Teredinibacter purpureus: one gene and its partner. The protein of the gene in region 2 interacts with the protein of the main gene of each other region in a pairwise test. Links are inferred from orthologs where the notes say so. Each region holds a gene or a part of one and is shown on either strand. Other genes may lie near its edges.

Region 1 (4,567 bases), 1.4 Mb from region 2 along the record:
AATAGTTGCGGGGTCTGCGCCAAGTGCAACAGATACAGGGAAGTTCTCACCGGGATATTTTTTTTGCCATTCTCTAAAGTCTAACGCGCCGCCACGATGGCTTAGCCAACGCATAATCAACCGGTTTTTACCGATGAGTTGCATGCGGTAGATGCCGAGGTTCTGTCTTTCTTTGTGGGGGCCGCGGGTAATGACAAGGGGCCACGTAACCAACGGTGCAACATCTCCGGGCCAACACGTTTGGATGGGGATTTTGGTTAGGTCGACATCGCTGCCTTCCATTACGTTGTGTTGGCAGGGTGCCTTCGTCACTTCTTTGGGCGACATATTGAGCACTTGCTTAAATATTGGCATTTTCTGCCACGCATCTCTCAAGCCTTTTGGTGGTTCTGGCTCTTTTAAAAACGCAAGGAGTTCGCCAACATCTCGCAGTGCTTCAACCGATTCTTGGCCCATTCCTAGAGCTACGCGTTCGGGCGTGCCAAATAAATTGCCGAGTAACGGTATGGTGTGGCCTTCGATATTTTCAAATAGCAGTGCAGGCCCTCCCGCGCGTAACGTTCGATCGCAAATCTCTGTTATTTCGAGGTGGCAGCTTACCGGGTGTGTGATGCGTTTGAGCTGGCCCTTTTTCTCAAGCAGCTGGATAAAATCGCGGAGGTCTTTAAACATAGATGCGCGTTGTGCAGAGCGCTTCGTTTCGAGTGAGCCCAAAAGAGGGGCAACGAGAATACGGAGCGGTTGCAAGCTCCCTTTGGGATGTTGTTGTGAGTGATGATTGGGTTGTTTTTAATGCTGCCATGAGCAGCGTTGCCTTCGCACAAGGTGTGCCGTAAACCGACACTGCGAAGGCAACGCGTTAAACAGTCGCTATTTAGATTTCATGGATAAGAAAAATTCTTTGTTCGACTTAAAGCCTTTAAGTCGATCGACTAAAAATTCAGTTGCGGAGATATCTTCCATGTCATGGAGTAATTTACGAAGAATCCATACGCGTGCCAGTTCATCTTCTTTCATAAGTAAGTCTTCGCGGCGGGTACCGGAGCGACGAATATTGATGGCAGGGTAAACGCGTTTCTCGGCGATTTTACGGTCGAGGTGTAATTCTAGGTTTCCTGTACCTTTAAACTCTTCATAGATAACTTCGTCCATTTTAGAGCCGGTATCGATCAGCGCTGTGGCAACGATGGAAAGGCTACCGCCTTCTTCAATATTTCGTGCGGCACCAAAGAAACGTTTGGGGCGTTCAAGGGCGTGAGCATCGACACCACCGGTTAGCACTTTACCGGATGAGGGTATAACGGTGTTGTACGCACGCGCTAAACGCGTAACGGAGTCGAGCAATATGACTACGTCTTTTTTATGCTCTACCAACCGTTTTGCACGTTCAATAACCATTTCGGCAACTTGAACATGGCGTGAGGGGGGTTCGTCGAAGGTGGATGCAACCACCTCACCCAGAACAGAGCGTTGCATCTCGGTAACTTCTTCCGGACGCTCGTCAATTAGCAGTACAATAAGGTGGCATTCGGGGTTATTGCGGGTAATAGCTTGTGCCATATTTTGCATCATGATGGTTTTACCGGCCTTTGGTGGCGCGACAATAAGGCCTCGCTGGCCTTTACCAATTGGAGATATTAAATCAATGATGCGGCCGGTTAAGTCTTCGGTAGACCCATTACCCGTTTCGAGTGTTAGACGTTCTGTAGGAAATAAGGGGGTGAGGTTTTCAAACAGAATTTTATTGCGTGAATTCTCGGGCTTGTCAAAGTTAATTTGATTAACTTTTAGTAGCGCAAAATAGCGTTCGCCTTCTTTTGGGGGGCGAATTTTACCGGAGATAGTATCGCCAGTACGTAAATTGAAGCGTCGAATTTGGCTAGGTGATACATAGATGTCATCTGGGCCAGCGAGGTAGCTGGCGCCCGCTGAACGTAAAAAGCCGAAGCCGTCCTGCAGAATTTCGAGTACCCCATCACCGTAAATATCTTCGCCGCTGCGGGCGTGGCGTTTTAGGATATTAAAAATGACATCTTGTTTGCGAGAGCGGGCTAGGCTTTCCATACCCATCTCTTTAGCAATATCGATGAGTTCTTCTATTGGTTTTTTCTTGAGGTCAGTGAGATTCATAAGATTAATACGGTAGGAGGGCTTGTCGGCAATTGCCAGATGATTGGGTTAATAATAGTGTCGATATTAGTAATCTGTTAATAAACTGAGGTACAAATGACGAGTATTCATAAAAGGCCACGCTCAGTCAGTTCAAAATTTTCTGATTCGAAATCGGGAGTCTTATTTGCTGCATTTTATAATGAGTGTCGGAATTCGGTTGGCGCTTCGACATTTTAGTTAGCCGTAGGTCAGGCTTGGTGTTGCTATCGATAACGCGAGTAGGTGATAAAGATTATCCGATTGGGCAGCTGTGTCTGCGTAGATCCAGTCATCGGGTTGCTGAAAGTCGAGGTAATGGTGACTGCAGGAGAAATGAGCGGAAATGCTTAAATGCGAGACATCTGCAGTATAGCCACAAAAATAACTCAGTGCAAAGTCCTAATACGCAAGAACTTGATATGGATAGGGTCGCATTTTTTGACCCTGCCCATATCGAGGGTATTTCTTAAAGATTGCTTTCAATAAATTCTTTTAACTGCGCTTTCGATAAAGCACCCACTTTAGTGCCTTCTGCGCTGCCGTTCTTGAAAATAATCAATGTTGGAATGCCGCGAATATTGAATTTGGCCGGTGTGGCCTTATTGGCGTCTACATCCATTTTACAAATCTTGATCTTGTCGCCGTATTCCTGAGAAAGTTCGTCGAGAACGGGCGCGATCATTTTGCAAGGACCACACCATGCTGCCCAAAAGTCAACCAGAACGGGGCCTTGAGCAGACAAAACGTCTTGTTCAAAGTTTGCATCGCTAGTGTGAACGATCGCGTCACTCATATTTAGATTCTCCAAAAGGGGGTATAGGGGAAGAGGCGGTAATGATAAGGATAGCCCGTATTCGATACAAGGCCAAATAAGAGCCTGAAGACGGTTTATGCCCTATCAGCGCCATTGATCTTGTAAATTAGGTCACTGATAAGGAATTACAACCCTAATAGGGCATGATTATTTTGATAGCAAGTGGAGGAGTTCTTCTTGTGCTCCTTGTGGGCTCTCATCTTGAGCGCACTGGTTTTCGGTGTAATGGCCGGAATTGTCGAGCTGCCAGCTGCGCATATTATCGTTGATATACAGTAACAATTCCCGATAAATACGTTGGGCGAGTTCTGGTTGTTGTACCGGAAAGCAGGTTTCCACGCGATGGGTGAGGTTGCGTTCCATTAGGTCAGCACTGGCACAAAATACGGTGGGCTCGCTATTGGCAAAATAATACGTTCGTGTGTGTTCTAAAAATCGGCCGACAACAGAGCGAACACGGATATTGTCCGAAACGCCGGGAATTCCCGGCCGTAAACAACACATACCCCGAATAATCAGGTCGATAGAGACGCCGGCCTGTGACGCTTTGTAGAGCGCTTGAATGATTTTGGGTTCGGTGAGCCCATTGCACTTAAGAATAATATGAGCCGGTTTGCCATCGCGATGTGCTTTTACTTCGCCATCGATAAGCCGTATGAGCTGCCGTTTTAAGGTAAAAGGCGCGTGGAGCAGTTTATCCATGCGTTCTGTTTTACCCATGCCGGTGAGCTGTTGGAATATTCGGTGTACGTCGCCGCACAGTACGGGATCGGCGGTGAGAAGGGAGTAATCGGTGTACAGGCGTGCGTTACCGCTGTGGTAGTTGCCCGTGCCTAAGTGTACATACCGCTTTAATTCGCCGCCTTCCCGGCGAACCACGAGCACCATTTTCGAGTGCGTTTTGTATCCGACTACACCGTAAACCACCACGGCTCCAGCTTCTTGTAAGCGGCTGGCTAGCTCGAGATTCTCTTCTTCGTCAAAGCGGGCTCGTAATTCAACAATGGCCGTAACTTCTTTGCCGTTGCGCGCCGCATCTATGAGTGCGTCTACGATCGATGATTTGAGGCCACCCGAGCGATACAGTGTTTGCTTTATGGCCACCACGTGAGGGTCTTTTGCTGCTTGCCGCAATAATTGAATGACGGGCGCAAACGACTCGAAGGGGTGTTGCAGTAAATAGTCTTTGCGGGCAACGGCGTCAAAAATATTGTCTTTTCGAGCAAGGCCTTTGGGCATAGTTGGCGTAAAAGGAGGGTAGAGCAAGTCGGGTCGACCGACTTGTGTTGGCACCTTCATAAGGCGCTTAAGGTTTACCGGCCCATGCACGCGATAGAGTTCGCTTTCGGTTAAGCCTGTTTCTTGAAGTAAAAATTGGGTGAGCTCTTCTGGGCAGTTATCGGCGACTTCTAATCTTACGGCTGTGCCGAAACGCCGTGAATGTAATTCACCTCTTAGGGCACGGGCGAGGTCGGCAATACCTTCCATGTCGACATCTAAGTCGGCATTGCGGGTGATGCGGAATTGATAACAGCCTAATGCCTTCATGCCGGGGAACATTTTGTCGGCATTGGCGTGAATCATAGAGGAGAGAAAAATAAA
Region 2 (4,733 bases):
ATCGTCCTCGCATTGTTGCGGCTATTGCTGAAGCGCGCGAGCATGGCGATTTGAAGGAAAATGCCGAATATCATGCTGCGCGTGAGCAGCAAGGTTTTTGTGAAGGTCGCGTTCAAGATATTGAAGGCAAGCTTTCAACGGCGGTTATAATCGATATCATGTCGATGCCTCCGTCCGGCAAAGTTATTTTTGGTACAACAGTGAAGCTGATAAACGTTGAAACCGACGAAGAAATAGCCTACAAAATTGTGGGGCAAGACGAGGCGAATGTGAAGATCAATAAAATTTCAGTGACATCGCCTATCGCTAGAGCGCTCATAGGGAAAGAGGTGGGTGATGTTGCGGTGGTTAAGGCACCTGGTGGTGATGTTGAATACGAGATTGACGATGTGTTACATATCTAAATATGTAAAAGCATCGTAGAGCCCGCCCATAAAAAAACGGACATCGAGTCCGTTTTTTTATGGGCGGCAATTGGGCACTATCTTGCGGTCACCACCGCAAGATAGTATCTGGAAACTGGGTTCTGTCAATATTGGTCGCTAGATCGTTGCATTCTCCTCGCAGTAGAGGCGAGTGCCCGAACAAGTTTTTATCTAAAAGCCAGTAACCTTCTTTGCAATACCCTGTTTCGGCTATTTTCATATTGGCTTGAGCAACAAGTATTGATTCGGTTCGCCTAGTGCTTCTCTCCGACGTAGGCGCGTTTGGGGCGCCGTTTCTGCGCCGTGTATTTCTAGTGTCGATAGTTCTTAGCTCTGTCTCAAGGGGTAATAATTGTATTTGGAAGTGCTTTAACCCGCTTGACGTTATGCGTGTAGTGAACTGGGTTTCAGAATTCTTGGGTGGTTTTGTCGAGCTGCATCCGCAAAAAAACAGTATGGCAAGTGCGTAAAAAAAGTAACGTGTCATTATTGTGTGGGCTCGTATTTGTATCCAGCGCCGTATACCGAATGGATAACCTCTTGGTCTGCGGCGAGTTCTTGGAGTTTTTTGCGTAATTTTTTAACATGGCTGTCGACAGTGCGGTTACTTACAACACGATAGTCGCTGTAGATGTTATCCATAATAAATTGCCGAGAAAAAATTTTTCCTGGTGAATCGTACAGTAATTTAAACAGGCTGAATTCAATGGTTGTGAGTTCGGTGGTTTGGCCCTTGATGGTAACGTGGTGGCTGTCTTGGTGCAATTCGATGAGTGCCGTTGGTTGTGAAGGAAGAGTTCTACGTAACACAGCTTTTACTCGTGCGACGATTTCTTTTGGGCTAAACGGCTTACAGATGTAATCATCGGCCCCTAGCTCAAGGCCAAGTAAACGATCAATTTCTTCTACTTTGGCTGTTACCATAATGATAGGTGTTTGTGCCCACGCGGGCTTGTCGCGTAGCTCTCGGCATAAGCTTAGGCCATCTTTTTCTGGGAGCATTATATCCAGTAATATTAAGGTGGGTCGGTTGTTTTCGAGCCATGGCATTACCTCACCACCATTATGGATAAGATGGCAGGTGTAGTCCGCCGCTAACAGGTAGTCTCGAATGAGTTGAGCTAGATCTGGTTCATCTTCAACAATTAGAATTAAGGGGCGTGTGTTGGACATGAGGCGTATTCCTTAGTTCATTGGTAGCGTAATACTGATTTTCAGCCCGCCAAGAGTGGATGGCGACGCGTTTATTGTGCCCTCGTGCGCTTCAACTATATTTTTACAAATACTGAGCCCCAAGCCTGCACCGCCAAGTGCTCGGTTGCGAGATTTTTCTAGCCTGAATAGTCTGTCAAAAATCTTATCTAAGGCTTCGGCAGGAACGGAGGGCGCGCTGTCCTCAAGCGTTAGAATTATCGAATGCTCAGTTTGTGCTGCGCTTAGCTGAATTTTGCCCGGAGCGTCGGTATAGCGTGCACTATTTTCAATGAGGTTATCCAGTAATTGCTGTAAGCGCTTTTCATCTGCAAACAGACGAGTTTTTTCGTTAAGCTGGTTGCGAATGGTTAGCGATAGCTTTTCTTGAGCTAATTTTTGTTGGTAATCGAGGGCTACATTCGCAACGATTTTTTGTAGGCGTAAAGGCTCTTTGGTGTAGGTCATAGCACCTAAATCGGATAGGGATAATTCGTAGAGATCATTGATGAGGCTGCTAACAGCATCAACTTTATTGTTGAGTAGGTGCAGGTTTTCGGTGGTCGTTGGCCTAATACCGTCTAGCATGGCCTCTATCTGTGCTTTGATAACCGCAAGGGGAGTGCGCATTTCGTGTGAAATATCCGCTACCCATTGTTTTCGAGTGCTTTCGTTGAGGTTCAGGGTGCGTGCTAACTCGTTAAAGTTTTGGCAAAGCAGCCCTAGCTCATCCGCCGTATTGCGCTCTAGACGCACAGTATAATCGCCTGCGATGATTTGGCGGGCGCCGCGAGAAAGCTCGCTTAGGGGGTTAACGAGCCAGCGGGAGACGAGCATGGCGACAACAAACGAACCCGCGAAAATGGCAATGCTCAGCAAAGCGAAAGCTTTCAATTGTTGGTTGACGAATAGGCGGTCGACTGAGCGCATGAAGTCTTTTGGTTTTATGTAGCCAATATACCCAATTAATTGTTCGTTAAAATAGAGCGCTCGCCATGAATATTCGGCATTTTTAAAGTAATTACCGACAATAATTTGCTTGTTATTGTCGGTAAGGATCAGCTGGTCAATAAAGGCGCGTTCATGGGCTTTAACACTGGGGTGCAGAGGCGGCTCGTTATTGTTAACCGCTTGTCTTTGCTGTTGTTCGATAAATTCTCTAAAGGTTTGATAGCGTAGCCGACGCCAAAGGCGTTTATCGTTCTTAAGCGGCGCAAGGGACATTTCCTTCGAATAGATCTCGGTAATCGTATTTTCGAGAAATTGCAGCCGGTCGATGGCCTGTTGTGTGACGTAATCAAGAAAACCTTGCCGAACACTGGCGTGATTCAGCAGCAGCATTGCAGAAGTGCTGAGCAGCAGAGTGAGGAGAAACGTAAGCCAGAGCTTGAATTTAATGCTTTTTATCATGGGAAGACGCCTGAATGGGCAGTATTGCCAAGACCCCTTGCAACCGCAAGCGGCAAATTCAAGCTTCCTTTATATTTGCATTTTTGAATACGGCGCTTAGAAGTTTAGCGAATATTCGATTTCTTTGGGTGAGGCTTTTTCGCGGCCCGAAAGAAAAGTGCAACTTTACCTATTTCTTGGATGGTCTGCGCAGAGCATTTAGCGCTTATCTCAGCAATGGCAGCTTTGCGGGCTTCACGATCAATAATTGAGACTTTAACTTTAATTAATTCATGGTCTTCAAGTGCTCGATCAATTTCGGCAAGCACGTTTTCGGTGAGGCCTTTACCGGCGATGGTGACAACGGGGTTTAGATCGTGGCCAATGGTTCGGTATTGCTTAACTTTATCGTTGGATAGGCTCATGATGGAACTCGCTACAGAGAGGTTAAATCGGGGGCGACATTGTACAGGGTTATGGCCGAGAAGCGCGACTATAGGCGCCTGCACTGCGTTTTATTTAGTGCGGAACAAGAAAACGAGCAGGTTGGGCTGGTGGATTGCGTGCCATATTTGTATCGCGGTAGTATGAAGCGGCTTGTAAAGCTTGTTCAAAGCTTCCCTATACTCTTAGAATGCGCGCCCTAGTTGTGATTGCAATCCGCCTGGGGCTATGTGTTGCAAGCTAATGGTGTAGGCCAATGGAACAAGATAATAGAGTGAACTCATGTCCAGATCGAAAAGTAGTAATCGTTGGTTAGATGAGCATTTCAGGGATCAATATGTGTTAGCGTCCCAAAAAGATGGTTATCGCTCACGGGCTAGCTACAAGTTAGTTGAGCTAAACAAAAAAGATCGCTTGTTTAAGCGCGGCATGACAGTAGTCGATTTAGGTTCTGCGCCCGGAGGCTGGTCGCAGGTTGCCGCTCAGGCAGCAGGCGATACAGGCATTGTTTTGGCCTCCGATATTTTACCTATGGACTCCATAGCGGGTGTTACCTTTATTCAGGGTGATTTTACGGAAGAGAGCGTGCTTAATGAATTGTTGGCCGCAATGGGAGAAAAACGCGCAGATCTTGTAATTTCTGATATGGCCCCCAACATGAGTGGTATTGCGGCGGTTGATCAACCAAAAGCGATGTATTTGGTTGAGCTGGCGCTTGATATGGCGATTCAAATACTGAGCCCCGGTGGCAACTTTGTCAGCAAAGTCTTTCAGGGTGAAGGGTTCGATGATTTTCTACTTAATTGTCGCGCGCACTTTAATTCCGTTGTTACCCGCAAGCCCGATGCTTCTAGAGCGAGATCTCGAGAAGTCTATTTGGTGGCGAAGGGCTTTAAAGGCTAGACTGCGGGTATTACTCGGATATAGCGAATTTGCAAGTCCCTATTGAATTTCAGTTGGGACGGACTAATCAGGAGAAGCAGCCTTGAATGACATGGCTAAAAACCTCGTACTTTGGCTTGTAATAGCCGCTGTACTTTTTACCGTTTTCCAAAACTTTAATGAAACCGCGCCTCGCGATGAAATGACGTACTCTGAGTTTATGCTCGAAGTGCAGGACGATCGCGTAAGTGAAGTCATTATTGAGGGGCAGATGATTCGAGGCATTCGCCTAGATAACACCTCTTTTTTGGTTGTAATGCCAGAAATCCTTGACTTGAAATTGATGGATACCCTATTGGACCATCGAGTTAAGGTAAAAGGCGCTGTTCCCGAAAAGGCTAG

The links. The genes of interacting proteins can lie anywhere in the genome.
Region 1: the proteins of H5647_RS08405 (region 2) and rho interact in binary tests that used the Escherichia coli proteins (3 or more experiments, as listed by UniProt). The link is inferred for Teredinibacter purpureus from one-to-one orthologs.

What each region holds. Positions count from the first base shown.
Region 1 is NZ_CP060092.1:618,303-622,869, reverse strand. Bases 1-2,787 are described here. They hold rho (transcription termination factor Rho), read right to left. Parts: upstream 2,131-2,787; coding sequence 871-2,130; downstream 1-870. Other genes in these bases: trxA (thioredoxin TrxA), read right to left, coding at 2,618-2,787; H5647_RS02530 (hypothetical protein), read left to right, coding at 675-836; ubiD (4-hydroxy-3-polyprenylbenzoate decarboxylase), read right to left, coding at 1-672. Also shown: more of trxA, read right to left, coding at 2,788-2,944; ppk1 (polyphosphate kinase 1), read right to left, coding at 3,113-4,567. UniProt on the Escherichia coli protein: Facilitates transcription termination by a mechanism that involves Rho binding to the nascent RNA, activation of Rho's RNA-dependent ATPase activity, and release of the mRNA from the DNA template.
Region 2 is NZ_CP060092.1:1,979,690-1,984,422, forward strand. The notes cover bases 1,781-4,733. They hold H5647_RS08405 (YhbY family RNA-binding protein), read right to left. Parts: upstream 3,431-4,733; coding sequence 3,131-3,430; downstream 1,781-3,130. Other genes in these bases: H5647_RS08400 (ATP-binding protein), read right to left, coding at 1,781-3,026; rlmE (23S rRNA (uridine(2552)-2'-O)-methyltransferase RlmE), read left to right, coding at 3,732-4,352; ftsH (ATP-dependent zinc metalloprotease FtsH), read left to right, coding at 4,435-4,733. Outside these bases: transcription elongation factor GreA, read left to right, coding at 1-404; H5647_RS08395 (response regulator), read right to left, coding at 912-1,598; more of H5647_RS08400, read right to left, coding at 1,611-1,780.